Regions from separate parts of the Vibrio sp. STUT-A11 genome, predicted to be linked through region 1. Evidence: predicted binding sites of a transcription regulator. Region 1 holds the regulator's gene; each other region holds the start of a gene.
What was found. The regulator PurR, encoded in region 1, represses purine synthesis genes. The targets are predictions, from matches to a motif close to TNANGNAAACGTTTNCNTNA.

Region 1 (8,131 bases):
CTGTTTTCAGCAACTCACAAACGATATGCGCTTCTGCCGGGTTTTTCGCAATAAATATCTTCATCAAGAGTTTCCATTTGGCTGCACTTGAGTGGGTCTGAATTTATTCATCAGCCATTTAGCAATGATAGGAAAAAGCCCAAGCAACGCAAATGAAGCTAACACGCTCGGTGAAACGATATCAGAGAGGCTTTCAATCGTTGCCAGTTGAGTACCTGCATTGAGATAAACAGCGGTGCCTGGAAGCATACCTATTTGGCTGGTCAAATAAAATCGGCCAACAGACATCGGGGTTAATCCCATCAATAGGTTGATTAGAAAGAAAGGAAATACAGGGATCAATCGTAATGAGAGTAGGTAAGATGCCCCGTCTTTTTTGACGCCTTGGTTAATCGCGTTGAGCTTTGAACCAAATTTTGTTTGTACCCAATCTCGTAATAAGTAACGACTACTCAGAAAAGCTAACGTTGCCCCGATCGTACTGGCAAATGAGACGAGAAGTAAGCTAGTCCAAAAGCCGAATAGAGCAGCGGCTAACAGAGTGACGACCGCTGCACCGGGAATAGAAAACGCGGTGATCGCGACATAAGCGACGAAATAGAGCGTAACAGCAAAGACAAACCGTTGATCGATATAGGCGTTAAGTGCGTCTTGCTGGGCTTTAGCGTTCTCTAAAGTGAGGTACTGGCTAAAGTTAACGGCTAATAAAATTATCGTTAACAGCAGTATTAACCCAAAAACCAGTTTTTTATTCATTGTCGTACTCCAGAAGAACAGCCTTGCTCTAAAACGTTAACAGGTACCAGTAGTTAAATATGGTACTCATAACAATCATTTGATATACAAAATAACAGACAGTTTGAGGCTGGAAAAAATTTCAAAAAAAACCGCAGTCGAAACTGCGGTTTTTATACATCGAAAAGGTTTATCTCTTTCGGCTAAGAGAGCGCACTTTTTAGCTCTTCCCTTCGAGATTGGGGAACAACGCTCCAATGAGTGCCGTTAATCGCCCCTTCTAAAGCCCATAGCAACTCAATGCTTACTTTTGCGGAGTGCGTATCACGTATCGCTTTGTAAGCGCCTAATGCGCCAGTTTCCTCAAGTTGTTCTACTGATTTAATACCAGCTTTCTTAAGCATTCGTTCTGTCGCTAGTCGTAAATTGGGTAGATCTTTCAACCTGTCAGGTTTACTACTGGCTTGCTGCTTTTTTTCTAAATTGGCTTGTTCTAACGACTTCTTCGCTACTTCTATCAAGCGTTCACTGGATTCCCATAAGTCGTCGGAAATCGCATAGTACTTAGTAACGACCGGGAAACCACGTTTCTTGTAAACGTACGGTTTTAGTCCTTGCTTCTCGAAGTTAGATGAAGTTTGTTGGTCTGCTCGTATATGAAGTTGATCATTCACAACCAGTGCAAACATCGTTTCATCAGCGAAAAGTCCGAAGCCACCAAACATTGAGCGCGACTTGATCGTACCAAGTGCCTCAAATAGCTTCATAGAATCTTTGAGTATCGGTTTATCCATGATGTGTTATCTCGGTGTAATTAATATTACGCCACCAAAAGTCAGGTCCGAGAGAGTAGCAAATACATGCAAGCACAATGTCATTAAAGGGTAAACTCATTATATGCATATTTGCCATCGGTAACCCCGCTACCTTCCATTTATCGAATGGTTAAGGCCGGAAGCTTTGCGTCCCACCCTTTCGGATGGTTTGCCCTGTGCGTGACAGGTAGAGAATACTTTTTATCTTGAATTAACATCACATTTCAGAGATCAAATTGTGATATTGCTTCAATAAAACGACCATGTTTTATGGGTTTAGTTTCGTATTTGAGATTGAAGGCTGAGCACAAGTTTGAGGCGATGTGAGGTGGATCGTGTTTAAAAAAAACAGTAACTTATAAAGCGTTTGCTGACTAAAGTGAACAAAAGGGTGATAAAGTTATTTTTCCGGACAAAAAATAAGCGCTCAGGTGAGCGCTTACTGGTCATTAATTGAGTTTTTTCACTGTATTTCGAACGACCAACTCTGGCTGCATTTCAAAAATGCGTTTTTCGTGTTCTTTGTCTTTAATACGTTCAAGCAGAATCTCGAAGGCATTTTTACCGACACGACGCTTTGGTTGGTGGATCGTTGTTAGCGGTGGCGAAAAGTATTCTGCCAACTCGATATTGTCGTAACCGATGACGGATACCTCGTCAGGAATCTTAATGCCATTCTGTTGTAGACGGCTCATGAGACCCAACGCCATGGTGTCATTGAAACAGAATACGGCTGTTGGGCGTTTTGCCATTGCGGTAATTTTGTCTGCGACCAAAACAGCGGTATCACATTCAAAGTTACCTTCAAAAAACCAGTCTTCGTTTACCGGTAGGTTTGCTTCTGCCATTGCTCGACGGAATCCAGCAATCCGCTCTTGGCATGCGAGTTTTTCAAAGTGACCACTTAAACAAGCAATATCGGTATGACCGTTATCAATCAGATACTTAGTCGCGATGTAACCGCCTTCCTCTGAGTTATCCATGATTTTGTCTGCTTGCGAGCTTTCTGGACCCCAATCCATGACTACTTTTGGAATATCAGCGTGACGGTCAAGCATTTGCTTCAGCTCTTCTGTCAGGTCGGAACACATCACCAGTATGCCATCGACACGCTTTTCGGCGAGCATGCGAATGTAATCTCGTTGCTTTTCATAAATACCACCAGTGTTACACAAGATAAGTGTGTAGCCTTGGCGGTAGCAGTAACTTTCTACACCATCGATAACTTCAGAGAAGAATAGGTTGGTAGATTGCGTTACCAACATACCGATAGTTCGCGTTGAGTTACATTTTAAGCTACGAGCAACCGCACTTGGTGCATAGTTAAGCTCATCAACCGCTTTCATTACTTTTTCTTGCGTTGCTTCTGCAACAAAGCGCGTTTTGTTGATAACGTGCGAAACAGTGGTGGTAGAAACGCCGGCTAATCGAGCAACGTCTTTTATAGTGGCCATAAATGGTGTCCTGTATCGAGCTACTAATATACCGTGGAAGATAAACCTAGTGCTGAGTGTTTGTGTAAACTTAGCGCAACATTAACAATGGCGCTGAGTCTGTTTAGCAGTGGTTACTCCGAAGTCGGTAGAGGGTAAGTAGCAACAGCGGTCGATAATGCTCATTTTCTTCAACCGAGTGAAGAAAGGTCATCAACCTATTAAGAAAACACAAAAACCGCTTTATTTCAGCGGTTTACATAAAATCATATTTAATCGTTTGCGTTCACATTTTAGCCCTATGCGAGCAGGCTGGCAATAATTTCAGCAATGGTTTTGTGTCTCTGAAGTCACATTTTGATTGCTAGAAAGCGAGCGCTTGGAACAATTTTAATAGTTAACGAATAAAAAATAGGGAACCTAATAGCCAGGCTCCCTAAAACAGGCGGCAATTATTCACCAAGAAGGTAAGCGCTGTCCAGTTTACAAAATGCAATTAATAGTTGCGCGACGCTGGCGTAGAAGCCAAAGTCATCCAATTGCTGACACTTTTGCGAGAATTGTGGTAACCAAGACATGAGTTGACCTTCGATAAATGCATTTTGTTTAACGAAGGCTGCTTCCATATGTTTTTCTTGTTCAAACTCATTAGAGCGGATGATCATGTTACCCAAGAAGTCCAGTTCTACCGCTAAGTGGTCGGCTGGTTCTTTTAGATTGTCGTCAACTTGGACACCATACTCAGCCATCAACTTTTCCATCTCTTCTGCTGGCTTGTCATTGAGCAAACCAGATTCGCCAATGTACATAGAAGCGTAGGGAAGCGCACCGTACTTTTCGGTTTTTAAGAACAGCTCACAAAAGTCCGCAGCAAGCTCTAGCTGAGCATCTGCGCGGTCTTGTAGGCGGTTCAGTGCGTCTACAAGGTTATCTATCGAGGGCTTGAGAGATTCATTTTCACCTAAGCCCGCCAAAAAGCTACGAATTTCGACACTATGGTAAGTCTCCAATTCTTTGTCTGTTAGTTCTTTGGCGAATAAGCTAGAAAACCACCAGTAAATTTCGGCACGTTTTTCATTAAAAGCTTTCACTTCTTGCATTTTAGGCTCCTGAATGATGCTCTATTTCTGGCACCACAAAATCAAATTCAGATATCCTTTAAGTGTAATCAATTAAAATGAACAGCAGTAACTATAACTATGATGTTTTATAGAGAAATATGTCCATTTGTTAACAGGGCTTGGTAAGCTTGTTTTGAATCAACAAAATCACTAAATCTTGCTTTTTAGTCCGCCTATGACTAGAAATGTTAATAGTTATGAATAGAATACATCTCGAATGATCAATGACAGAAAGTGGTGTAAATGAGCTATCACGTATTAGTCGTAGAAGATGATGTTGTAACGCGTAGTAAGCTAGCGGGTTATTTTCAAAATGAAGGTTATATAGTCAGTGAAGCAGAGAGTGGCACGCAAATGCGTGAGGTACTGCAAGCTGGCGATGTTGATCTTATCATGCTGGATATTAATTTGCCGGGTGAAGACGGCCTGATGCTTACGCGCGAATTACGCAGCCAATCGGATATTGGTATCATATTAGTTACAGGACGCACGGATAGCATCGACAAAATTGTTGGCCTGGAAATGGGGGCTGACGATTACGTCACCAAGCCTTTTGAACTTCGTGAGTTATTAGTTCGCGTTAAAAACTTGCTGTGGCGTATTTCGACCGCACGCAATGGGACAAGCAAGACAAACGAAACCAACGAGCAACATATTGTTCGTTTTGGCGAGTGGACGTTTGATATTCAACGTCGAGCGTTGAGCCGCAATGGTGAGCCAGTAAAACTAACCAAAGCCGAATACGAGCTTTTGGTGGCGTTGTCGTCTTATCCGAATCAAGTGCTGAGTCGTGAGCGTATTTTGAATATGATCAGTCATCGTGTGGATGCGCCCAATGACCGTACCATAGATGTATTAATTAGGCGTATGCGTGCCAAGATGGAGTTTGATCCCAAGAACCCACAAATTTTTGTCACGGTTCATGGCGAAGGCTACATGTTTGCCGGGGATTAATACCCAAAAAACAAGCTCAACAAAAGGAGAGCGCTAGCTTAAAGCCAATCGCGTAACGATTTTATCTGTGTCATTCCAGCGAGCTCAAGCGAGACTAGGAATCTAATCGCAGCGCGCTGAGCTGTTAATGAAATAATTTCGGCTATAAAGTGCGCGGAAATTAGATCCTGAATCACACTCCTTCGTCGTTGTTCAGGATGACTGGAGACTTAAACATGCCGTTAGCTACTAAACGAACGGCATTTAGCCGTTGCTCTCCTTTTTTGTTTCTCAAAGTTACCTTACGTAAAGCACTCGACGCATGAGCTATTGAGGTTCTACCATCGGCGTTTGTCCTACCATATCACGCAAGCGTTGCCAGATACTGCCAAGATATTCATGCCAAAACAGTTCGGTTTGCTCCAAGTAACGCGCTTTCGGTGAGTATTTATCCCAAGCTTGATTGACTTCTTCGATGGCCAAGAAGTTTGTCGGTGCTGGGAGGGGTTTAATCCCTGCTGCATTAAATTCATACAGAGCTCGGCTCATGTGGCTGGCCGAGGTAACTAAAACAATTTCCTTTTGCTGGACGAACGCCGCAGCCTGACGTGCTTCTTCCCAAGTATCTTTTGCATCTTCCAATAAAATAATATCGGATTTCGCCACACCTAGCGCCAGAGCGACGTTTGCCATCATACGCGCATGGCTGATTTCAGATCCGCCGTCATAGCCGGAAAGAATCAATTTAGCGCCAGGATACATGCGCAAAATACGAATGCCTTCTGTTAAACGCATTAGCGCGGCACGACTTAACTGAGAAGTGGGTGGAATTTCGTCATCGATAACGTGACCATTGCCTAGCACCATCACGTAATCGATGGTTCCAGAAACGGGTAGAAACGCTTTGTGTTCACGTTCCAGTGGCATAAGAAGCTTGGTTGAAACAGGCTGGAAGGCAACAAGGAAAATGCCGACAAAAGAGAATAAAACAACGAAGCAGCCGGTTTTACGCTTAGTGGTAAAACTAATGAGAGCCAGGCCCAATAATCCTATCAGCAGCAATGCTGGTAAGGGCATGAGCAAAGCTGACACTACTTTTTTCAGCTCAAACATACATAAATAGTCCGAAAAAACATCAATTGAAAATAAAAATGAGGGTATTCCTCTTTATTCCTGCTTTCCTTGTGCCAGAATAGCGACACAATCCGTTATGATAACTCAGCAGAAGTGACAGAAGACCGCAATTTCGACGATATCGCCCACAAATTTGCAAAAAATATTTACGGCTCCGATAAAGGGGAGATCCGCCAAATCATTGTGTGGGAAGATTTTCTACAGATTCTAAGTGAATTAGAGGCAGACCAGCAACCCCTAGAAGTTTTGGATGCGGGTGGTGGTTTAGCACAAATGTCTCAAAAGCTTGCTAAGCTCGGACATCGTGTCGCGTTATGTGATCTATCTTCGGAAATGCTGCAACTAGCCAAACAGGATATTGAAAATAACGGTTTGCTTGAGCAGTATCGCCTGATTCATTCACCTGTCCAGTCCATTGGCGAGCACATGGAAAGCCAGGTGGATCTTGCCATGTTTCATGCGGTGATGGAGTGGTTGGTCGATCCTAAAACCGCTCTCGAAACGGTATTGGAGCAAGTGAAACCGGGAGGCATTGCATCGGTGATGTTCTATAACCACCATGGTTTAGTCTACAAAAACGTGGTTTGTGGCAACATTCCTCATATTTTGGACGGTATGCCTCACCGGAAAAGATTTAAACTACAGCCGCAAAAAGGCTTGAAACCAGAAGAAGTCTACCAATGGATAGAAGACTCGGGGTTCAGTATTTGTGGTAAATCTGGTATTCGCTCATTCAGTGATTACATAGGAAATATGCAATACATGGGTGATTACGAGTTTGAAGATGTGTTGGCGCTAGAAAAACAACTTTGTCGACAAGAGCCATACCTCTCATTAGGTCGCTACATTCACGTGTGGGCCAAAAAGAAAGAAAACAGGAATAACAATGAGTGAGATGACTCTCGATGCTGCAGAACAACCTATTGATGAATTGGTTGGCTGGGTTAAGCAGCAAGATTTCTCGTTGAACCTGACCACAGAGCGCTTGGCATTTTTAATTGCCATCGCAGTACTAAGTAATGAAAGGTTTGACGATGAATTGGGTGAAGGTGAACTGCACGATGCGTTCGCTATCGTCACTCGATTATTTGATGAAACGGGGGAGGCCTCTGCTTTCAGGGCAAACAATGCCATCAACGAGATGGTTAAGCAGCGCCTTATCAGCCGTTTTGTCAGTGAAGTGACAGATGGGGCGAGTATCTACCGCTTGTCGCCACTGGCGATAGGCATTACTGATTACTACGTGCGTCATCGTGAGTTCTCAAAACTGCGCCTTTCTATTCAGCTGTCTATGGTTGCGGATGAAATGGCGAAAGCAATTGAAGCAGCCCAAAAAGGTGGCACACCGGGTCACTGGAAGAAAAACGTGTATGGAGTACTTAAATATTCCGTAGGCGAGATCTTCGATCAAATCGATCTTAACCAGCGTGTTATGGACGAGCAGCAACAATCTGTGAAACAGCAGATTGCTGACCTGCTGAATAAAGACTGGCGTGAAGCGATTAATAACTGTGAAGCGTTATTGTCTGAAACATCCAGCACACTGCGTGAACTTCAAGATACCTTGCAGGCAGCCAGTGATGAGCTGCAAACTCAAATACTCGATATTCAGGAGCTTGTCTATGGCGATCCTGAGCTTGAGTTTATTGAAGAAGCCCTGTTTGGTCTGCAAATGAAGCTGGACCGAATCACCAGTTGGGGACAGCAAGCGATCGATCTCTGGATTGGCTACGACCGACATGTACATAAATTTATCCGTACCGCCATCGATATGGATAAGAACCGTGCGTTCAGTTCTCGATTGCGTCAATCGATTAAAGATTACTTTGATATGCCTTGGTATCTGACTTATGCAGATGCTGAGCGATTATCCGACCTTCGTGACGAAGCTTTGGTACTGCGTGATGACGAGGTAACAGGCCAAGTTCCGATGGAAGTGGAATACGAAGAATTTCAACAA
Region 2 (8,131 bases), 1.1 Mb from region 1:
CCAGGAAGTCATGATGCAGCTCTTAGAGCTTGAGCTCTCAGGGCATGTTGTTGCAGTTTCAGGTGGCTATATTCGAAAGGGGAGGGGCTAGCTATGATGATGGATATACTGATGTATCTATTCGAAACCTACATCCATAGCGATGCGGAGTTACAGGTCGAACAAGACGAGTTGGAAGATGAGTTGCTTCGTGCAGGCTTCCAGCAAAAAGATATCTACAAAGCCCTTGTCTGGTTAGAAGAGCTTGCCGCGCTGCAGCAAAGTGAAACATCTTCTGCGATATCGGCTTGTAGTGCATCGTCATCGACTCGTATCTACACAGCGAAAGAGATGCAGCGTTTGGATCTCGAATGCCGAGGTTTTTTGTTATTCCTTGAGCAGATTAATGTCCTGACGACAGAAACTCGTGAGATGGTGATTGATCGAGTGATGGGGCTGGAAACAAACGAATTTGAGCTTGAAGACCTCAAATGGATCATTCTGATGGTACTGTTTAATGTACCGGGTAATGAAAACGCTTATACGCTGATGGAAGAGTTGTTATATACCAAGGAACAAGGGATCCTTCACTAAGCCTCATTCCGGCAGGTTCGTGTTCCGTTGAGTGTGAACGCGAACTTGTCCATTTGGTATGTCTTTCAAGTAAACGGTAAGTATGAGTAGTAAAATCGACAACAGCCTTTTCTCTGCCCATGAACATGCGCTCGAACATGAACCGTGTCCAAAATGCGGAGCAGAGCTGATCCTTAAGCACGGTAAACACGGCCCGTTTCTCGGCTGTAGTCAGTATCCAGGTTGCGATTACATCAAAGCGCTGAACAGTAATGATGGTCACATCGTCAAAGAGCTGGGCGTACCTTGCCCTGAGTGTGGTAACGAGTTGGTGTTACGCCAGGGACGTTATGGCATGTTTGTCGGATGCAGTCATTATCCGGCTTGTCATCATATTGAATCGATTAACCAGCCCGAGCCGGAAAAACAGCCACAGGAGCTACATGCTTGTCCTGAATGTGGCAAAGGCCATTTAGTCGAGCGTAAAACACGCTTCGGCAAAACATTTTATGCCTGTGATAACTACCCGAGATGTAAGTTTGCCGTGAACCAGCCCCCAGTCAAAGGCCGTTGTGAAGAGTGCGGTTTTACTTTACTGGTTGAAAAGAAGCTCGCCAGTGGGGTGAAGTTGCAGTGTGCCAACCGCAAGTGTCAGCATACGCAAGCTCAGTAAACGATACTACCCATTAAAAAGGGTCGCATGATGCGACCCTTTGTTGTTCTTTATCTGGATTTTAATCTTATGACTGCTTGGCAAAACTATGCACAGCAGGAAAAGCCTCTTTATCCAATACGTTGGCTAATGCACATAGCCTGCGGTGAAGTTCTCCTGGGTAGTCTCCACACACATTAATGTGGCCCATCTTACGGCCTGCACGTTTTTCTTTGCCATACCAATGAATATGGCAACCATCCATCGCTAATACCGCTTCTGGCAAAGTGTCTTCACCGAGAATATTAACCATCGACGTTTCGCGAACCAGTTTCGTGCTGCCTAGTGGCAAACCACAAACCGCGCGCAAATGGTTTTCAAACTGACAGGTTTCTGCACCTTGCTGTGTCCAGTGACCTGAGTTGTGAACGCGTGGCGCGATCTCATTCACCAGTAAAGTGCCATCAACATCGAAGAACTCTAGGGCTAATACGCCTACATAACCGAGACTTTCTGCAACCGCAGTAAACATCTGTTTGGCTTGCGTTTGAAGTTCAGGTTCATCAATGGCGGTAGAAAGGCTTAGTACACCATCAGTGTGCACGTTCTCTGCCAGTGGATAAACTTCAATGCTGCCATCTTTACCGCGAGCTCCAACTAAAGATACTTCACAGTTAAATGGAACAAACTCTTCTGCCACAATGGCTTGAGTTGGTGTTGCAGCAATGCACTCGGCCATTTCTGTCCAGATAGCGTCTACCTGAGAAGCTTCTTTCAAGCGCCATTGACCTTTACCATCGTAGCCGCCTAATGCACTTTTCAGAACCATTGGCATCCCAACGTGCTCAATCGCAAGATCGAAATCTTCACGTGTTTCAATCACGTAGTATTTCGCATTACGCACGCCAGCGTTATCGAGTAGGGCTTTTTCAAGACGACGGTCACCGCCTGCTTTGATCGCTTCTGTGCTCGGAAGGAACTTTCCACTCTCTTCACAGATGTCGAGCACATCATGAGGGATATGTTCGAATTCTGCGGTGATCACATCGACTTGTTCAATGGCATTTTCCAGACCATGACCAAGCACATGTTGAGTAAGAGGATGAACGATATTGCCGCTACCCACATCGTAAGCAGAGATTTGAATATTCAGTGGTGCACCAGCCAGAGACATCATACGAGCCAACTGACCTGCTCCTAGAACCAGTACGTGCATCCGATTAGTCCTCAGCTGGGTTTGGGTTAGCCAGTACCGTTTCCGTCTGTTCGTTGCGGAATGCTTCTACCTTCGCCATGATACTTTCATCATGCGTACCCAGGATTTGTGCTGCCAGGATACCTGCGTTTGCTGCACCTGCTTCGCCAATCGCTAATGTGCCGACCGCAATACCTTTAGGCATTTGTACGATAGACAGCAGAGAGTCCATTCCTTTCAGAGCACGTGACTGAACCGGAACGCCAAGTACTGGCAAGCTCGTGAATGCCGCCGCCATACCTGGTAGGTGAGCTGCGCCGCCCGCACCTGCGATGATTACTTTGATGCCGCGCTCTTTCGCACTGCTTGCGTAATCAGCCAATAGTTGAGGAGTACGGTGAGCTGACACCACTTTTGTTTCGTAAGACACGCCAAATTGATCCAGCATGTCCGCTGCTAGTTTCATGGTTGGCCAATCTGATTTAGAACCCATGATGATACCGACTTTCATCTCAAACTCCTTCAAGCTGCAAAATTAGGTGAGCTGATAAATTTGTGCGCATTATACGGGGATTTTTATCTCAAGCAAACGTTTGCGTGCCTTTGTAAAGAGTATAGATACATTTTATAAAAAATTGCTTTAGTCTCTGAGAATGAATCTTTGTACACTTAGGCACAGAGAAAATAATACAGTCAGATAATCAGGAAGTCATCGGTGGATAACTTTGAACAGGTGCTCAATGCACTACAGCAAGGCGAAGTGATTGCCTATCCAACAGAAGGTGTTTTTGGCGTTGGGTGTGATCCCGATAATCCAGAGGCAATCCAAAAGCTACTGGAACTAAAACAGCGCCCGGTAGAAAAGGGGCTCATCCTTATTGCTGCCAGCTACGATCAGCTATTACCTTATATTGACGAATCTCAGCTGACGCAAGCGCAGTTAGATAAAGTTCATGCCACCTGGCCTGGTCCTTACACTTGGATCATGCCTGCGAGCGATAAAGTCTCTAATTGGGTTTCAGGACAGTTTGACTCAATTGCAGTTCGTGTGACTGATCATCCTTTGGTGCAAAAGATGTGTAATGCATTCGGAAAGCCGTTAACCTCTACCAGCGCGAATCTTTCAGGCTTGCCGCCGTGTATGACGACGGAAGAGGTTGAGCAGCAGCTGGGTGATAAGCTGGTGGCGATTCTTCGTGGTGAAACCAGCGGTCGTGATAAGCCAAGTGAAATTCGTGACGCCAAAACCTCGCAAATATTAAGACAGGGCTAACCCTGCCTACCAGCCTTCTAATAGGTACCAGATAATAGGTAATAACGTATGTCAGCAATCGATAAGCATGCCGTAAAGCAGTTCCTGATGTCGCTTCAGGATTCCATTTGTCAGCAGTTAGAACAAGAAGATGGAAAGGCCGTCTTTGTCGAAGATGCTTGGCATCGTGAGCCGGGAGAGCGTCTTGGTGGTGGTGGTCGTTCACGTGTTCTGCGTGATGGCGACGTGTTTGAGCAAGGTGGAGTGAACTTCTCTCATGTAGAAGGCAAAGAAATGCCAGCGTCAGCAACAGCGCATCGCCCTGAATTGGCGGGGCGCCGTTTTGAAGCGATGGGAGTGTCTTTGGTTATTCACCCTAAAAACCCGTATGTGCCGACGTCACATGCCAATGTGCGCTTCTTTATCGCAGAAAAAGACGGAGAAGATCCGATTTGGTGGTTTGGTGGTGGCTTCGACTTAACGCCGTTCTATCCTTTCGAAGAAGACTGCCAGTCATGGCACGATACCGCGAAGGCCATCTGTGCCCCATTTGGTGATGAAGTCTATTCGGATCACAAAGCTTGGTGTGACAAGTATTTCTTCCTTCCACATCGAAACGAAACTCGTGGTGTTGGTGGTTTGTTCTTTGATGACTTGAACCATTGGGAGTTCGACAAATGTTTCGATTACATCAAAGCGGTGGGTGAAGGCTTCTGTCAGGCTTACCTGCCCATCGTTGCACGACGTAAAGATATTGAGTTTGGCGAGCGTGAGCGAGAGTTTCAGTTGTATCGTCGTGGCCGTTATGTTGAGTTTAACTTGGTGTACGACCGTGGCACTTTGTTTGGTTTGCAAAGTGGTGGACGTACGGAGTCGATTCTTATGTCAATGCCGCCACTAGCACGCTGGGAATACAGTTATCAGCCTGAAGCTGGGACACCTGAAGCCGAGCTTTACGAGCGATACCTAAAACCACGTGACTGGTAAGCGCTGAATCTCCTTTTCTATATAGAAAGATAGTGATAGGGTCATCTTTAATCAGATGGCCCTGTTTTTCTCTATATTAAGGTAAGGAATAAAGGTAAGAAAATGACTCAGCAAGTTGATCGCTATGCCGTGTTTGGTAATCCCATCGGGCACAGTAAGTCGCCATTTATTCACACACTTTTTGCTCGCCAGACAAATCAATCACTGACTTACACAGCCGAATGCGCCCCTGTCGATGGATTTATCGAAGCGGTGAACGTATTTTTTGCTGAAGGTGGAAAAGGATGTAATGTCACTTTACCTTTTAAAGAGCAGGCGTATCAATTTGCTACTCGTTTGACAGAGCGTGCCCAACTTGCCGGAGCTGTGAATACACTTAAGAAGCTTGATGATGGTGAAATCATCGGTGACAACACGGATGGTGCAGGTCTGGTGCAAGACTTACTACAGCATCAAGTCGTTCTAGAAGGCGCTCGTATCCTAATCATTGGAGCTGGTGGTGCTTCTCGAGGAGTAATTCTGCCGTTACTTGAGCAAAGGCCTGCTTCATTGACGGTGACCAACCGTACATTTTCTAAAGCTAAAGAATTGGCAGCGCTGTTTTCCGATTATGGGCCTGTGTCAGCGAAAGAGATGAGTAGTATTACGCAAGAATACGACGTCATTATCAACTCAACGTCTGCGTCGCTAAGTGGCGAACTTCCTGAAATATCATCAGCAATATTTGCTCCTAACAGCACAAGCTATGACATGATGTATGGCAAGGGGGACACCACCTTTAATCAATGGGCTAAAGAGCATGGTGCTATTCATGCCTATGACGGCTTGGGAATGTTGGTAGGTCAAGCGTCTGAAAGCTTTATGCTCTGGCGCGGTTTACGTCCTGGAGCCAAACAGATTTTACGTGAGCTTAGAAAAAATCTTGAAGGTCAATAATCGATGAATCAATCCATTTTATTCCCAGACATCCAGTCTTGGGATGAAGCATCACAATCAATCCACTTTCCTGCGCAGCAATCGGGCGCACTGATTGAATGCTACGTCACGAAACAAAAGCTCTCCAAAATGAGTGGATTGGATATTGAAGACGAGCAAGAAGCTGTAGAAGCATTTTTAGCCTTACGCTTTGATCTGGAAGAAATGGCCGAAGAACTGATAGAAGATGAAGCCTTCAATGAAGAAGGCCACATTGTTATTGAATAATTAGGCTATCGGATGACTAACCAATTATTTCGACTTCATTCATGTAGTCGTTCTTGTTCTGGACGTAGTTATCTGAAGACTTTTGTAAAAAAGCGCGCTCTTTTTCTGACAGTGGGCGTGCTTGTTTTACCGGGCTACCAACATAGAGGTAGCCACTTTCTAATATTTTCCCAGGCGGAACTAAACTGCCAGCGCCAATCATCACTTCAGATTGTATAACAGCACCATCAAGAACGATTGCTCCCATACCTACCAATACGCGATCGTGAATCTCACAACCATGCAGCATGACTTTGTGACCGACAGTGACATCATTGCCAATAATTAATGGATAGCCGTTTGGGTTTTCCTGATTCTTGTGTGTCACGTGTAATACACTGCCATCTTGGATATTTGTTCGTTCGCCGATGTGGATATGATTGACATCGCCACGCGCAGCAACCAATGGCCAAACGCTAGAATCATCCCCAATAACGATGTCTCCGACTAAAACAGATGTTGAATCGACGTAAACTCGCTCACCAAGCTGAGGCTTTATACCTTTATAACTTCTTATTGAACTCATCTTTTCTCCTTATTATGGGCGATTAAAGGGTATATAGGGGTAGAAGAGTAGTAAAAACTCGCCTTTTAGAATAAAAAACACCCAAACGACAAATAAATCAAAAAAAACCTCAAAAAGGGCTTGCCAATGTGATCGCAATCTCTATAATGCCACCTCGCTGACACGGCAACGCTTCGAAAGAAACGATGTTGAGTTAGCAAGCCAAATTAGCCAAGCGGAAACGCTTGAAAAAAGTTTGAAAAAGTGATTGACACTAAACTTTAACTCGCTAAAATGGCCGTCCGATTTGAGTGGGGCGCATAGCTCAAGGCTCAATAGGAAAGCTCTTTAACAATATAGACCTATCAATCTGTGTGGGCACTCGTTGATGATAATCCAATTAGAAACTTCGGTTTCAAATTAGGTTTCAATGAACTGAGTGACCAATCAAGTCTTCGGACTTGGCACAGTCAATTCATTATCGTTCTCCTTTTTTATAAAGGAATAACGATAATAGCTTTAAAGTTACTTTTGTAGTTTTGAAGTCAGTATTCATTGAGCCGAACAAAATCTTAAATTGAAGAGTTTGATCATGGCTCAGATTGAACGCTGGCGGCAGGCCTAACACATGCAAGTCGAGCGGAAACGAGTTAACTGAACCTTCGGGGAACGTTAACGGCGTCGAGCGGCGGACGGGTGAGTAATGCCTAGGAAATTGCCCTGATGTGGGGGATAACCATTGGAAACGATGGCTAATACCGCATGATGCCTACGGGCCAAAGAGGGGGACCTTCGGGCCTCTCGCGTCAGGATATGCCTAGGTGGGATTAGCTAGTTGGTGAGGTAAGGGCTCACCAAGGCGACGATCCCTAGCTGGTCTGAGAGGATGATCAGCCACACTGGAACTGAGACACGGTCCAGACTCCTACGGGAGGCAGCAGTGGGGAATATTGCACAATGGGCGCAAGCCTGATGCAGCCATGCCGCGTGTGTGAAGAAGGCCTTCGGGTTGTAAAGCACTTTCAGTCGTGAGGAAGGTAGTGTGTTTAATAGATGCATTATTTGACGTTAGCGACAGAAGAAGCACCGGCTAACTCCGTGCCAGCAGCCGCGGTAATACGGAGGGTGCGAGCGTTAATCGGAATTACTGGGCGTAAAGCGCATGCAGGTGGTTTGTTAAGTCAGATGTGAAAGCCCGGGGCTCAACCTCGGAATAGCATTTGAAACTGGCAGACTAGAGTACTGTAGAGGGGGGTAGAATTTCAGGTGTAGCGGTGAAATGCGTAGAGATCTGAAGGAATACCGGTGGCGAAGGCGGCCCCCTGGACAGATACTGACACTCAGATGCGAAAGCGTGGGGAGCAAACAGGATTAGATACCCTGGTAGTCCACGCCGTAAACGATGTCTACTTGGAGGTTGTGGCCTTGAGCCGTGGCTTTCGGAGCTAACGCGTTAAGTAGACCGCCTGGGGAGTACGGTCGCAAGATTAAAACTCAAATGAATTGACGGGGGCCCGCACAAGCGGTGGAGCATGTGGTTTAATTCGATGCAACGCGAAGAACCTTACCTACTCTTGACATCCAGAGAACTTTCCAGAGATGGATTGGTGCCTTCGGGAACTCTGAGACAGGTGCTGCATGGCTGTCGTCAGCTCGTGTTGTGAAATGTTGGGTTAAGTCCCGCAACGAGCGCAACCCTTATCCTTGTTTGCCAGCGAGTAATGTCGGGAACTCCAGGGAGACTGC
Region 3 (8,131 bases), 180 kb from region 1:
TCGGCCCCGATCTATTTCTTGCTCGGTATCCACCTGCATCGTGCGTGAAAGCACAACCTTTTCCAGATCAACCTCTTTGCTAGAACAAGCACTGGCAGCCTGCGCTACACTGCGCATGTATTCTTCAGGATCTGGAATTGGCTTTATCGAAGACGGAGCGCACTGGTTAGAACCATCCACGGTTGCCACTTTGTCCGGACGAATCGGTGATGTGGTACACAGGCGTTCAGGCACAATAAAATGCACAGGGTTGTGCTCAGAAAACGGAATGACACCAACCGCAATAGGGTTATCGCTTTCATCTTCCTTGACCGATTCGAGTAACTGACTAATGCAAGAGTCTAATTCTGAGAACCTGATTTTTTGGGAAAACTCTGCAGCAATGCCTTGTGTCAGTAACGTCACGGTGGGTGAGCTGAAGAAAAACGAAGCATCATCCGAATGAGCGTTGATAAACTCTGTGAGCATAGTAATGCTCCCCATTGAGTTACGAAGCATAATCATCTCTCAAATTGTATTAAACATAGGATCACAAATGAGAACCCCTCTCAATTGCTAAGTGAGAGTACACATACTGTTACAATCGATCAAATACTTTTAATAACTATTATCATTCGTATTATTAATAAATTAGAGATTTGTTCCATTTCGGTAACATAAGGAAAGGCATTGGAAACCAGCGCTAAGATAGGAAATGGTAGATAAAACGGCTGATGCTATCGCTATTCAGCCGCTTATGTTGGCACTACTTATGTCGTTTAACAAGGCGAAACACTAACTCTTGCTGGCAAAACCATACTGTTCATCACTGCGTTCGATAAGCTGATTAAAGCTCTCTTGCATTTTGCCGCCGATGAGATCAACTCGACGCTGCATCTCTCCAACCCACTCACGATCAGCCACCACATCACGAGGAAAAACCATTGTTCTCTGGTTCTCGCCTAGATAAAGAAAGGCGTCAAACAGTTCACCAACTTTTGCATCGATATCATCCATTGCAGCCAGCTTGTAACGTGCTTTTGGCAAAAAATCGATCAAACGTAGATCCCGCATTGGTCCCTGCCCCACTTCCAATACAGCTGGTGATTTCAGTGCATTAAAGGTCTTTACCACCTCGGGGTCGGTCATCGGCCAAATCAAATAAGTGCTATCAGGAAAGGCTTGCTGCAGACGCGTTGCCAGCGGCCAGTCTGTTTCTTGCGTTTTTTTTACATAGTTTGCTGGTGCATTTACTAAGTGAAACGCGCCAAAAATCATCAATGCTTTTTCATTATTCTTGATTCGTTCAGACGCGACTTGATAGAAATGATCGGTCTTATTCTTCGCTGCTTTCTTCCAAACTTTAACGTCCTGCATTTCATCCCAGTCAAAAGGCGCTTCCGCCAGATGCACTTGAATTTTCTTGCCCTCAGGTAAAGCTTCGTTGCGCTGTTTTATGGCTTTGAAAAAGTCTCGGTAGACATCTGGCATCCAAGCCATAAAGTACAACGATCCTCTTAGCATCGTATTCAGTTGGCTCTCACTGACCTCCTCTCCTGCGAGATAATCATCTAAAACCGATTGGTATTTAGCATTGCCAAACTCCACCACCACATGATTCACTTGCTCGGAAAACGCTGGTTTAGACACTAATTTGGTAGCATAACGAATAAACGCCTCGTTCCAGTGATAATCGCCAATCGCAACCAAGTGATGCGTTTCAAATGCCTGCATAATGACATCATCTGCAACTTTTGCTTGCTCTACAACTTGGACGACTTGCTGTTGCGCTAAATCGACCTTGGCATAATGAGGCAAATATTCACAGCCAGCCAAACTCACTAATCCCAGGCTTAATAGCCACGGTTTTACTTTTCGCCCTACTTTACTCATGACTTAATCATTTCCTAGTTAACAAGGTGACAACGATAACAAAAATAATTATCATTTTCACAAATCAAATTTAAAATCTGTATCACGAAAAGGATGTTTAGATGAATGAAAACCGTTCAGAATTCCACGGTAAGTTGTGTCTGGTTACTGGCGCTGGTCAGGGAATAGGCCTAGCCTGCGCTAAAAGTTTGTTAGCGCAAGGCGCACACGTGATTGCCTGTGATGTTAGTGAACAGACGCTAATGAATTTGATGAGTTCGATTCCTGACGAACAACAAGTCAAAACAACCTTTTTGCCATTTGATCTGGCAAGTCCTGAATCTATCCAATCAGCCTGCCAACGTTTAGAAAAGGACAAACTCATTCCTGAATATATTGCGACCTGTGCAGGCACCTTACACCTTTCCCCTGTTCTTGACCTGCCTTTGGATGCCTTGAACAAAACACTGGATGTAAACCTAAAAGGTACTCTGCTTTTAACCCAATCTATGGCTAAGTTATTAGTTAAAAGCGGGAAAAAAGGCGCTATCGTAGCGGTAGGTTCAAATGCAGCCGATACTCCAAGAAGCAATATGTCTGCTTACTGCACATCTAAAGCCGGGCTCCACATGTGGATACAGTGTTTGGGGCTAGAGTTGGCTGAACATGGTATTCGCTGCAATATTGTCAGTCCGGGGTCAACCAGAACTCCAATGCAGGAGCAAATGTGGAATGAGTCTTACGGTGAAAAAGAAACGATTCGCGGCAACCTGGAATCGCATCGTATTGGCATCCCGTTGAATAAAATAGCCGAAACCAAAGACATCACCAATGCGATCGAGTTTCTACTCAGCAACAAATCAGGGCATATCACCATGCATGATTTAAGAGTCGATGGCGGTGCAACTTTTTAGCGGTATAAACGACAAAGCCCCGACAACTCATCGAGTTATCGGGGCTTTTGAATAAATGGCACGCCCTATAGGATTCGAACCTATGACCACATCCTTAGAAGGGACGTGCTCTATCCAGCTGAGCTAAGGGCGCGCTACAGGGAAAGGATTATACGAGTTAAAATGGGTAAATCAACGGCTTTTAGTAACATTCTGATCTGAATGCCTAAAAAAAGGTCACTGAAGCAGTAGATGCTCAAAAACGACCCAGGGCAAACGTTTGCGTATGGATGTTAAATAGAAATTCTGCGACAATGCGCCGCAGATTATCTGCCTTCTAAAATTTATAAGGAAAGTCATGACTGCTCAAAATATAGATGGGACTCTCATTTCCCAAACTGTTCGTTCTGAAGTTGCAGCACGTGTAAAAGCTCGCGTTGAAGCTGGATTACGCGCCCCTGGTCTTGCAGTTGTTCTAGTTGGTGAAGACCCAGCTTCTCAAGTTTACGTGGGCAGTAAGCGCCGCGCTTGTGAAGAAGTGGGTTTTGTTTCCAAGTCTTTTGACCTTCCGGCATCAACCACTGAAGCAGAATTGCTAGCGTTGATCGATGAGTTGAACAATGACAACGAAATTGATGGCATTTTAGTTCAGCTTCCACTTCCTGCTGGAATTGATAGCACTCATGTTTTAGAGCGTATTCATCCAGAGAAAGACGTGGATGGCTTCCACCCTTATAACGTAGGTCGTCTTGCTCAGCGTATCCCTAAACTACGCTCTTGTACGCCGAAAGGTATTATTACCCTGCTCGACCGCTACAATATTAATCTTCGTGGTAAGCACGCGGTGGTAGTTGGAGCTTCAAATATCGTTGGTCGTCCAATGACACTTGAGCTGCTATTGGCCGGCTGTACAACGACGACCTGTCACCGCTTTACTAAAGACTTGGAGAGCTACGTTCGTCAAGCTGACGTTGTCGTTGTTGCTGTAGGTAAACCAAACTTCATTCCTGGCGAATGGATTAAGAAAGGCGCTGTGGTTGTCGATGTAGGTATCAACCGTCTTGACTCTGGTAAGCTGGTTGGCGACGTGGAATACGATAAAGCACGTGAAAGCGCGAGCTTCATTACTCCAGTACCGGGTGGCGTTGGCCCAATGACAGTAGCAAGCCTGATTGAAAATACTATGCTGGCTTGTGAGCAGTTCCATACTGAAAAGTAATGGCAGAATACTAAGTACGAAAAAGGCTCCTGGATAAGGAGCCTTTTTTCTTTATGTGGTGTAAATTTAGTCTAAATCGTTAAAGACTCAAAATCACACCGGCAATGGATGCACTCATCAAGTTCGCCATCACACCTGCGACAATCGCGCGGAATCCATGCTTAGACACGAACGCACGCTTCTCTGGCACCAATGAGCCCAAACCACCAATGAGCATTGCCATGCTTGAGATGTTCGCAAAGCCACATAGTGCAAAAGTCACAATCGCTTGAGAATGGGCACTTAGCTGCGACTTCACTTCTGCAAGTTGAATAAAAGCAACAAACTCATTTACTACGATTTTATTCCCGATCAGAGACCCTGCTGTGATCGCCTCTGCCCATGGCACACCTAACAGCCATGCAACTGGCGCAAATACGTAGCCTAAAACGAGTTCGAAGCTTAATGGCGTGCCAATAAGATCGCCAAACCATCCCAAAATACCGTTAAGCAATGCAATCACACTGATGAAAGCCAACAGCGTGCCACCAACTGCAACCGCGATACGAACACCCGCCATCGCACCATCTGCCAAAGCTTCGACCACATTGGTTGCTCGTGGGATTTCAACTTGGCTAAGATCGATTTCATCAGCTTGGTTTGTGTCTTCCGGCATCAGAATTTTAGCCATCAACAAACCGGCAGGAGCAGACATAAACGCCGCCGCGATCAGGTAATTTAAGTCTACACCCAAAGATGCATAGCCGACCAACGTACCACCAGCAACCGAAGCCAACCCACCAGTCATTACTGCAAAGAACTGTGAATCCGTCATGTGCTTTAAATAAGGCTTAACCATTAATGGCGCTTCAATCGTGCCAACAAAGATATTGGCTGTAGCAGATAAAGACTCGGCACGCCCAATGCCTAACAGCTTTTGGATACCACCACCGATAAAGTTAATCATCCTTGGCATAATACCAATGTGATAAAGGCCAGCAATCAGCGAGGAGAAGAAAATGATGATGCCCAGAACATTAATCGCGAAAGTGAATCCGCCTGTCGCCAAATTGCCGAATAAAAACGCGATGCCTTCCTGACCATAGTTGATTAAGTTCGATACAACGCTGCTCACTGAGTTTAGAGCGTCTCGCCCTGCTGGTACATACAGAACCAATAGTGCAAACAATACCTGTAAGGCAAAGGCAAGTGAGACGGTTCTGATCTTTATATTTTTTCTATTTGTAGAAAGTAGCCATGCTACGAAGAGTATGGCTACGATACCAATAAGTGAGTTCATAAATTGGGTCCGACAGAAGGGGAATGGTAAAGGCGTCGGATTGTATAGCGGACTCAAAATGCTGCAACTTGAGGTTGTTAACAGTGTGAAAAGTTTCAGTGGTCAATATTCAAACTAAACATTAAGCCATTGAATTTAATAATGATAAACGTTTGCTTTTTGTTATTATTTCCATATGGAAAAATTGTTTATAGATTCAGAAAAATTTTTGCGACAAAAATCACCTTATATATACAATCGTCATGACTTAGGAATGGAGATATACGGTGCTAATCTTTGATCCCAATGGCAAGGGTTACCGATCTTCTGTTTTATAAAGTTGATCACCGCAGATATTTTTTTCGGCATGTGCTGTCGGCTCGGATACACCGCATAGAAAGGCATCGACTGGCTGGCTTTCCATTCAGGGAGCAATTGAATTAGCTTCCCAGTTCTGAATTCATCGCCAAGCAAATACGTCGCGAGATAAGCAATTCCCCACCCTGCGATTGCAGCGTCGCGAACCGCTTCAGCAAGATCCACAGAATAGTTACCAGAAACTTTTACATTTAGTTCCTGCTGGTCTTTTGTAAATGCCCATCCGGTGTAATCACGCTCCCAGCTTCTGTAGATCAGGCAGTTGTGCAAAGATAGATCGTCAGGTTCCACTGGCTTATCATGTTTAAGCAGGTAGTCTGGGGACGCCGCGACAACAAACTGGCAATCCGTTAATCGCTGGGCAATGTACCCCTCGGGCAAGTGTTCATTGTTGGTTACCCATAAATCCAAGCCCTCAGCTAACATATCCACCTTATAGTCGAACAAGTGCACTTCAACCTCAAGTTGAGGATACAGTTCCCTTAGCTCCTGAATGGCAGGAATGATATGTAACGTGCCGAATGATTGCGATATGCCCAACCTTACAAGCCCAGCCACTTCATCTCTCTGGCTTTCCATTTCCAGCGTGGCACTGCTGACGGCCTGAACGACCTGCTCACAATGATAATAAAAGGTTTTGCCCGCTTCAGTCGGAGTAAAACTTCGCGTGGTGCGTTGCACCAGCTTGATACCAAGTGAGTTCTCTAATTGGCTAAGTTGTTTACTCACATGGGAGACGGATACGCCGAGGCTTTTTGCTGCCGCCGTAAAGCTTTTGTGTTTGATCAATGCCGAGAAAATGACCATTTGAGCAGCGCGTTCAGATAACACAAATTACCTCGATTTAAATGCAGTAAAAACTAAGGGCTCCGAAGAGCCCTTAAGAACGATAATTTATTCAGGAACTAGTATGTGATGCGATCAGCTAAGTGGCTAACAGCTAGAGCGAAGTAGTAAGAGCGGTTCCACTTCATCAACACATTGTAGTTATTGTAAACCAGATAAGTTCGACCGTTTTCATTGTCAGGCATAATCAGCCAAGCTTTGATATCGTCATCCAGTTTAGGCAACGGGCTGCCATCAAACTTAGTGATACCTAATTTACTCCACTCTTGCAGGTACTTACCTTTCTCTTCGGTTCGTCCTTCTAAGTTGCGATCAATGCCTTTCGGAACTTTTACCTGACGTCCCCAGGTGTAATTGTCATCCCAGCCAGATTTGCTCAGGTAATTCGCTGTTGAAGCAAACACGTCTGCTTTGGTTTGCCAGATGTCTTTCTTGCCGTCGCCGTTGCCATCCGCTGCAAAGCGGAGGAAGGAGCTTGGCATAAACTGACACTGCCCCATCGCACCAGCCCATGAACCTTTGAAATTCTCAAGTTCAATATGGCCTTGATCCAGAATCTGAAGGGCAGCCATGGTTTCTTTACGGAAGAACTCTTCACGGCGACCTTCAAATGCCATGGTAGAAAGCGCATCGATGACACGGAAGTTACCCGTAAACTTACCGAAATTACTTTCCACGCCCCACAACGCAACAATAAAACGTGGCTGAACGCCGAAGGTCTCACCAATGCGTTTAAGAGCCGTGTAGTGCTCTTTGTATAATTCTTTCGCTTGCTTCACCTTCCACTCAGGGACTGCACGCGGAATGTACTCATCCAACGTCAGTTTTTTCTCAGGTTGGTTTCGGTCCGCTTTCACCGCTCGTGGTTTATATTCAACATTAGCGAAAGCGGCGCTGATGACCTGCTCGGAGATGCCTTGAGCGCGCGCTTCTGCACGCAACTTATCTAGGTATTCCTCAAAACCTTCACTACTTGCAAAAGCTGAGGCACACATGCCAACGCTAAGCAGTGTAGCCAGTATTTTTTTCATATTTCCCCTCCTTGAGCAAGGCAGAAGTCTCAGCAAGATATGGAATTATTTCCTGTCTTTTTGCTGAGCTTTTTGTTCTTTATATTTTTCTAACAGATTTTCTGGTGGTGGTGGAACTTGAAGGAAGAAACCGTCATTCAGCAGCGAAACTTTCACTTTTTCAATATCCACCTGTGCCAATGTACGACCATCAAGTTTAATCGTCATGACAGCGATAGGCTTACCGAACATCTGCATCAAGGTGTCAGGAACCTGTGAAAAGTCGTCCTTTTTCGGAATATAGAGATAAGTACCTTCTTTTTTAGAGCTTTTATAAATAGAACAAAGCATGACACGCCTTTTATGCTGATTTACCCGTTTTATGTACGGATTTAGTTGGAAACGTAAAATTGCCGCAAACTTAATAGCAAATTTGAGATTAATTCACCGAATTGCTTGCTAGAGAACTTGCTGCGTCAAAAGATGAAATATAACATGATAGGCCTAGTTTAAGGCAACGCTCTTTCAACAGAGGCAACAAGTCCACGATGACCCATTCACCAGACCTTAAAGGTAGCAGCTTTACTTTGTCAGTTTTACACCTTTCTGACAGCAAGATAGAAAAAACTATCGAATTTTTGCAAGAAAAAGTGTCACAGGCACCGTCTTTCTTTGC

Region 2: purE (5-(carboxyamino)imidazole ribonucleotide mutase) is a predicted target of PurR. The motif match lies at 2,981-3,000, and genes of this name have one in related genera.
Region 3: OO774_RS11325 (NupC/NupG family nucleoside CNT transporter) is a predicted target of PurR. The motif match lies at 5,383-5,402, and genes of this name have one in related genera.

The regions. Positions count from the first base shown of each region.
Region 1 is NZ_AP026763.1:2,245,505-2,253,635, reverse strand. Features, by position in the region: gene OO774_RS10580 (DUF2007 domain-containing protein) at 1-64, opposite strand, end outside; gene OO774_RS10575 (TVP38/TMEM64 family protein) at 64-756, opposite strand; gene OO774_RS10570 (TfoX/Sxy family DNA transformation protein) at 939-1,529, opposite strand; cyclic di-GMP riboswitch class I at 1,646-1,734, opposite strand; gene purR (HTH-type transcriptional repressor PurR) at 2,000-3,004, opposite strand; gene torD (molecular chaperone TorD) at 3,436-4,083, opposite strand; gene torR (two-component system response regulator TorR) at 4,348-5,058, shown strand; gene elyC (envelope biogenesis factor ElyC) at 5,365-6,150, opposite strand; gene cmoM (tRNA uridine 5-oxyacetic acid(34) methyltransferase CmoM) at 6,265-7,065, shown strand; gene mukF (chromosome partition protein MukF) at 7,058-8,131, shown strand, end outside.
Region 2 is NZ_AP026763.1:3,314,502-3,322,632, reverse strand. Features, by position in the region: gene dprA (DNA-processing protein DprA) at 1-91, shown strand, start outside; gene OO774_RS15475 (DUF494 family protein) at 94-573, shown strand; gene OO774_RS15470 (topoisomerase DNA-binding C4 zinc finger domain-containing protein) at 656-1,225, shown strand; gene OO774_RS15465 (5-(carboxyamino)imidazole ribonucleotide synthase) at 1,293-2,420, opposite strand; gene purE (5-(carboxyamino)imidazole ribonucleotide mutase) at 2,425-2,910, opposite strand; gene OO774_RS15455 (L-threonylcarbamoyladenylate synthase) at 3,115-3,672, shown strand; gene hemF (oxygen-dependent coproporphyrinogen oxidase) at 3,721-4,638, shown strand; gene aroE (shikimate dehydrogenase) at 4,741-5,574, shown strand; gene OO774_RS15440 (DUF1488 domain-containing protein) at 5,578-5,841, shown strand; gene OO774_RS15435 (gamma carbonic anhydrase family protein) at 5,858-6,406, opposite strand; rRNA gene OO774_RS15430 (16S ribosomal RNA) at 6,960-8,131, shown strand, end outside.
Region 3 is NZ_AP026763.1:2,423,396-2,431,526, forward strand. Features, by position in the region: gene OO774_RS11300 (isochorismate synthase) at 1-504, opposite strand, end outside; gene OO774_RS11305 (hypothetical protein) at 775-1,872, opposite strand; gene OO774_RS11310 (2,3-dihydro-2,3-dihydroxybenzoate dehydrogenase) at 1,974-2,765, shown strand; tRNA gene OO774_RS11315 (tRNA-Arg) at 2,822-2,898, opposite strand; gene folD (bifunctional methylenetetrahydrofolate dehydrogenase/methenyltetrahydrofolate cyclohydrolase FolD) at 3,103-3,963, shown strand; gene OO774_RS11325 (NupC/NupG family nucleoside CNT transporter) at 4,043-5,242, opposite strand; gene OO774_RS11330 (LysR family transcriptional regulator) at 5,483-6,430, opposite strand; gene OO774_RS11335 (lytic murein transglycosylase) at 6,505-7,476, opposite strand; gene OO774_RS11340 (YcgL domain-containing protein) at 7,522-7,806, opposite strand; gene minC (septum site-determining protein MinC) at 8,004-8,131, shown strand, end outside.